DNA from 2 places in the Paenibacillus medicaginis genome. Region 2 is predicted to be linked to the other one. Evidence: riboswitches for the same ligand, from Rfam matches in the RefSeq annotation. Region 2 holds a riboswitch; the other holds the start of a gene.
What was found. Region 2 has a riboswitch for cyclic di-GMP ahead of ACE5LO_RS24330 (glycosyl hydrolase). Riboswitches for the same ligand answer to the same signal wherever they lie in the genome.
Positions count from the first base shown of each region.

Region 1 (3,147 bases), on a different contig from region 2:
CCAACTTCGCCTTGACCGGCAACGAGCGGTGCTTCAATCTCCGTGAATACTTCAAACTGTGACGGCAGCTCGAAAGTAAATGTATCCCCATTCTTGTAGCCGTGTTCGTTCGAAAGCTCCCATTCGTAGCCGAGATTAACAGCTGCACCAATGTCCAGGGTGCTATCCGGATTGTATACCGCATCAATCACGGTACCATTCACGTCGGTTAACACGACTTTTGTTAAAATGCTGTCCGTATTGTTGACCGGCGCTGGTGGGATATAGACGTCATCCGTGACTCCAACGTCTCCCGTCTCTCCATACACGGATTCCTGCACGTTTGACGGTGCATCGGCCGCATTAGCATTGACCACACTGCCCGTCCAGGCGGATACACCAAACAGCGATTGAAGCAGAAGCAGCAGCGCCACAACGATTCCACTAACTTTTTTCTTCATAATCTCTCCCTCAGTCTCTACATCACCCTCGTAATGTTCGGTTCCGATCCTGCTGCCGTGCGCAAATCAGAGTATCTATACTCCATTGAATTGTATGCCGTTAAGAGACCTCCCAGTCCATCACCTCCGCATATTTCTAATGGCGCACAATTCATCGTTCCTGTTTTTCCCACCAGAACCAAATGGGCTTCTTGCATTATAACTGCCCGATCTCTACAATTTCTCTACAAACTCAAATAAGCCTTGGACATTTGTCCAAAGCTTAGATTAATTGTATTATATTTAGTAATATTTGGATACCGAGTAGCGAGCGGCATCCTTTATCATTTTGAAGTCGGCTCCTTTGGCTTTCCAGCTCGCATCGACCGTTGTATCAATGGTTACCCACTTCCCGTTCAAATAAACTTCATTCCAGGCGTGGTAAACATCGACGTATTCCGATGTTCCCATATCAAGCTTGGCCGGAATGCCGATGCTCCGCAGCATGGAAGCGAATAAGGAGGCATAATCGTAGCACATCCCTTTCTGTCCTGCAATCGTACGGTTGATATTGGGAAGGTAGTCCGTCAGATCACTGGTTGCAAGTGCCTTGTCGTATCTGATCGTACCAACAATATATTCATAAATAGCCTGCACTTTTTCCTCGTCAGATTGAGCAGACCGGGTCAGCTTCTTTGCAAGCTGAGCAGCCTTGTCCTGTTCGCTCCAATTGATATTTTGTACAGAGCCCAGAAACACTTTGCTATTGTTCGTCAGTTGAAGCGTAACGGGCGCTTCCTGAACGATTTTATATTTGGTACCGCTGATCTGTTCCAGTACGGTAACCATATAATCACCGTTGCCCATCTGCAGCGGAAATGCTTCCTGCCGTTTGTTCGGCGAAAGCATATATGTATATTTGTCCTGACCTTTTGCAATCATGAGCTTCGTCTTCATGCCGGCTTTCACGTCATATCGAATAACGATCACACCACGGTCCAGCTGTTCCAAGCCCAGCCAATTTTGAGATTGGGTAGCTTGTACTAATGGAGCCCACAATAATAACGCAAAAAGTCCTACAATCGCGAATATTGCGTTGCGCATACTGTAAACTCCCTTCGGTAGCCAGGCTGCCATTGACATAACGTCAAGAAGGCCCTGTAGCTTTGCGTCCCAGTCTTTCGACAAGTTTGCCGTTATCGTGCTAGAGTTTCCAGATTTCAATATTTTTTTATCCAAATTAGAAAACAAAAAAAGCGTCTTCTTTTCGGTAGCTGGCTGCCATCTGACATTATCGTCAATTAGGCCCTATAGCTTTGCGTCCTCGCCTTTCGACAAGTTTGCCGTTATCGTGAGTAGCTTTTGTGAGACTATCTTACCAGACATCTCTATTTCTATCAAGAGAAAATTTACAAGATTCATTGATTTCTGCGCCCATTCGATGATCTTTTTCGATTCTCTCTCAGACCATAAGAGCAAGAATGAGGACGAAATAATAAAGCCTCCTTGATAAAATGAGTTCACCAAAGCCAAGGAGGCAGAAAAATGTCGGTCATTCAGGAATTCAATAATCTCCACAATTCAGAGGATCTATTATTTTTGGGTAATGCCTGGGATCTTTTATCAGCTTTAACTTTAGAGAAGGCCGGGTTTAAAGCCATTGGCACAACCAGTTGGGGAATTGCCAACTCGTTAGGATATGCGGACGGAGAGTTAATAAATTTTAGTCAAAATCTAGCAATCGTCAAAACCATTGCAGAGAATGTAAAAATACCGGTATCCGCTGATATTGAAGCAGGGTACAGCGAAAAATTGGATACGATTATTAATCATGTATTAAAAACGGCAGATGCCGGGGTTGCTGGCATTAATATTGAAGATTCCTTGAAAAAAGAGAAGGGGTTAAGGGATATAAAGGATCATTGCAGCCTCCTGACACGAATGAGGAACGAACTGGACAATCACGGATATAAGGATTTTTATATCAATGCCAGAACGGATACTTACTTTCAATTGGAAAACCCGTTTAATGAAACGATCAATCGGGCCAAGGCATATGTTGAAAGCGGGGCCAGCGGTATTTTTGTGCCGGGAATAACGGAGGATGGTGAGATTCAACAAGCTGCTGCTCAAATCAAAGCACCGCTCAATATATTGTCTTTGCCTAACCTGACAAGTTGTAATAAGCTGAAAGAGTTAGGCGTGAAGCGCTTCAGCTTTGGAAATGCCCTGTCAGACAAAATTATTGCTTGTTTAGAAGACAATGCGGCTAAATTATTGGAATTACAGGATACAGCTCATTTATATGAGAACTAGATCAGGAAGGCAGGCGATGAAAGAATGACCAATATAAATCTTTCATTTGATGAGATGTGGGAGAAAATCATTGCCTGTGACCGGAAATATGATGGATTATTTTATACAGCTGTGAAAACAACGAAAATCTACTGCCGTCCTTCCTGCAGATCCCGAAAACCCAAAAAAACAAACGTTGAGTTTTACCATAATATCAGTGAGGTTGAACAGGCTGGCTATCGTGCATGCAAAAGATGCCAGCCTGAAGTTGAACATTCTCCTCACAGTGAATTCGTTAAAAGTATTACGACGATTTTAGTGAATCAATATAAACAAAATTTGAAGCTGAATGATGTTGCGGAACAGGTCGGTTTAAGCCCCTTTTATCTTGAAAGGCTATTTAAAAAAGAAACATCAGAGACTCCGCGTACTT
Region 1 covers NZ_JBHIRY010000011.1:12,357-15,503, reverse strand. The annotation lists gene ACE5LO_RS12980 (collagen binding domain-containing protein) at 1-440, opposite strand, end outside; gene ACE5LO_RS12975 (transglutaminase-like domain-containing protein) at 723-1,523, opposite strand; cyclic di-GMP riboswitch class I at 1,537-1,624, opposite strand; cyclic di-GMP riboswitch class I at 1,686-1,774, opposite strand; gene ACE5LO_RS12970 (isocitrate lyase/PEP mutase family protein) at 1,965-2,735, shown strand; gene ACE5LO_RS12965 (bifunctional transcriptional activator/DNA repair enzyme AdaA) at 2,760-3,147, shown strand, end outside.
Region 1: linked by a shared signal. The riboswitch ahead of ACE5LO_RS12975 (transglutaminase-like domain-containing protein) and the one ahead of ACE5LO_RS24330 (glycosyl hydrolase) in region 2 are both predicted to bind cyclic di-GMP.

Region 2 (3,147 bases):
ATCCTGAGTCTATGGTGCAGCGTGTGTGGAGACAGCTGGGAGATACCGGAATGGCGGATTCCTCTTATATCGCTACTGGCAGAGCTCAGTTCGAAATGATTCAGAGTCAAATCGGGAGTGATGCCAGCATTATCGTGGAGCCTGAACGCAGGGATACCTTTCCGGCCATTGCGCTTACAGCCAGTTATCTGTACAGTGTCGCTGGCGCATCCCCGGATACGGTCATTGCGATCCTGCCGGTGGATCCGTATGTGGAGCAAACCTTCTTCCATACGGTGGCACGTATGGAATACACGCTGCAGGAAACGGGCGCCAATCTTGCTCTTATGGGTGTTGTCCCATCCTATCCGTCCGAAAAATACGGTTATATCATTCCGAAAGAAGGCTCGGCCGGAGCGGCAGGCTGCCTGCAGGTCAGTCATTTTCAGGAAAAACCGAACCGGGAGCAGGCTGAGCTTCTGATCGAGCGCAGCGCGCTCTGGAATTGCGGAGTTTTTGCCTTCCGTCTGGGGTATCTGCTGAAGATACTGGAAGGAAAGGGACTTCCGCTGAATTACGAAGAACTGCAGAAGCAATATCATATATTGCCTAAAATAAGCTTTGATTATGAAGTGGTGGAGAAGGAAGAGAACATTGTAGTGCTTCCTTATGACGGCTTCTGGAAGGATCTCGGCACCTGGAACACGCTGACAGAGGAAATGTCGCAGCGTCAGGTGGGCAAGGGAGTGATGACCGAGGATTGTGTGAATACAAACCTGATTAACGAACTGGACATTCCAGTTACTATTATCGGGGCCAGTGATCTGATCGTTGCGGCCAGCCCGGACGGCATTCTTGTAACCAACAAAGCGGAAAGCCCGCGGATCAAGGAAGTGCTGAAGGCTCACAATCAGCGGCCGATGTACGAGGAACGCCGTTGGGGGCATTACCGGGTGGTGGATTATGTGAAATATCCGGAGGGCAATGAAGTGCTCACCAAGCGGATTTGCATCGAGCAGGACAAAAATATCAGCTACCAGCTTCATCGGAAGCGGAGCGAAATATGGACGATCATCAGCGGCGAAGCGGAAGTGATTCTGAACGAGAAGCTGCATAAAGTAAAAGCTGGCGACGTGGTCCGTATTCCGGAAGGCACGAAGCACAGCATTTTGGCTGTAACCGATGTGGAACTGATTGAGGTGCAGACTGGTTCCGAACTGGTGGAAGAAGATATCGTTCGCTTTTGCATAGATTGGAACGACATCGCTTTGCATCAGTTCATTTCATAAGAAAATTCTATAATCTGATACAAAAACGCACAGGTTGCGTTTTTGTGCATATAAATGAAAAAAATGATGTAGTTTTACAGGTTATTTTGTAAAATATCCCGGAAAATTGGTTCTAGTATGAATCATATATTAATTTTTGGAAATTCCGAGTCGATATTCTAGGATAAGAGGGAGTTTCATAGCCTTCATAGAAAAATGGCAACCCTGCCGAAAGGCAGGTGTACGCAAAGCTAAAGGGCCTTACCCCTTAGAGGGCTGGCAGCCTGGCTACCGAGAGGGAGAGAATTGATGAAAACTTATTCTATGTATCGATTTTTTCAAAAATTGTTGCCTGTCATGCTTTTTTGTTCCCTGCTTCCATCGGGACTGTCCCGTGAACACTCTGCTGCCCAGGCTGCAGCAGCGCCGATTAATCCTGCTGCTTCAGCCGAGGCGCGCGAATTATATATGTATTTGTTCAATTTGGACGGAAGAGGAATGATTACCGGTCAGCATGATTATCTGGAAAGCCCTGATGAACTGAACATTGAGCTGAAGAACATCAGTGGGCAGTACGCCGGTCTGCACGGCTATGAGCTGGGTGCTGTTTCCAACCAGTCGACTGCGATGACCGAAGCCCAGCGCAGCAATGTTGTATATAGCGCCATGAATTGGCACAATACCGGCGGCATCGTTACGATGACCTTTCATCAGGCGCTTCCTGGTAAACCGTTGACCTGGTCCAATGTGCAGGCGAAGATCACCCAGGCGCAATTTAACAAGTATGTAACGCCAGGGACCAAGGAATATGCAAGGCTGATCGCAGATCTGGATCAGGTCGCGGTGTCCCTCGGCAAGCTGCGGGATGCGGGTGTGCCTGTTCTGTGGAGACCTTACCACGAAATGAACGGGGACTGGTTCTGGTGGGGAAACAAGAGGAACTTTGTTAAATTATGGGATATCATGTATGACCGATTTGTGAATGTCCACCAATTGAACAATCTGCTGTGGGTCTGGAATCCCAACGCTCCGAACGCTTGGGCTGCTCCTTATGCCAGTTCGTTCCCCGGTTTGTCCAAGGTCGATATTCTGGCTGCGGACATCTATGACAATGATTTCAGGCAGAGCTATTATGACGGCCTGCTGAATCTGGCTGGAAATAAACCGATTGCCATTGGCGAGCACGGTGAGATGCCTTCTGAGAGAGTGCTGTCGGCCCAGCCGAAATGGGTATACTCCATGACCTGGGGCAATATGCTTACACAAAACAATTCGAACCGTCAAATTTTTGCATACATGAATGAGGACAGAACGTTGACTAGGGATGAATTGATTGCCGACATGGCCGCTCCTCCTGAGGCCCCTCCTGTGGAGCCACCTGACTCTGCTCCTCCGGGAGCGCCGCCGGTCGGGGAAGAACCCGATCCGGAGCCTGAACCGGAACCTGTACCTGCCCCTGAGCCTGTTCCAGATACGGTAAACGAGGGACTGCACGCCGAATTCTTCAACAATATCAATCTAAGCGGGACACCTGTGCTTACACGCACGGATGCCAGGCTGGATTTCAACTGGCGCAGCTCCGCGCCGGATCCGGCAGTGCCTGCCGATCAATTCTCCGCACGCTGGACAGGCAAGGTAAAACCGGGGTACAGCGGTACCTATACTTTTACGACCATTTCCGACGACGGAATCCGAGTCTGGGTGGATGGGCAGTTGATTATTGACAGTTGGTTCAAGCAAAGCTGGACGGAACGCAAAGGGAGCATCAGCCTTACGGCAGATCAGCTCTACGACATCAAAGTGGAGTATTATGAAGGAACAGGTGATGCTATGGCACGCCTGATGTGGGAGAGCGGACAGGAGGCCAAAGCGGTCATTCCTTCAAGCGCTTTGTTCCATA
Region 2 covers NZ_JBHIRY010000037.1:20,275-23,421, reverse strand. The annotation lists gene ACE5LO_RS24335 (sugar phosphate nucleotidyltransferase) at 1-1,268, shown strand, start outside; cyclic di-GMP riboswitch class I at 1,456-1,543, shown strand; gene ACE5LO_RS24330 (glycosyl hydrolase) at 1,557-3,147, shown strand, end outside.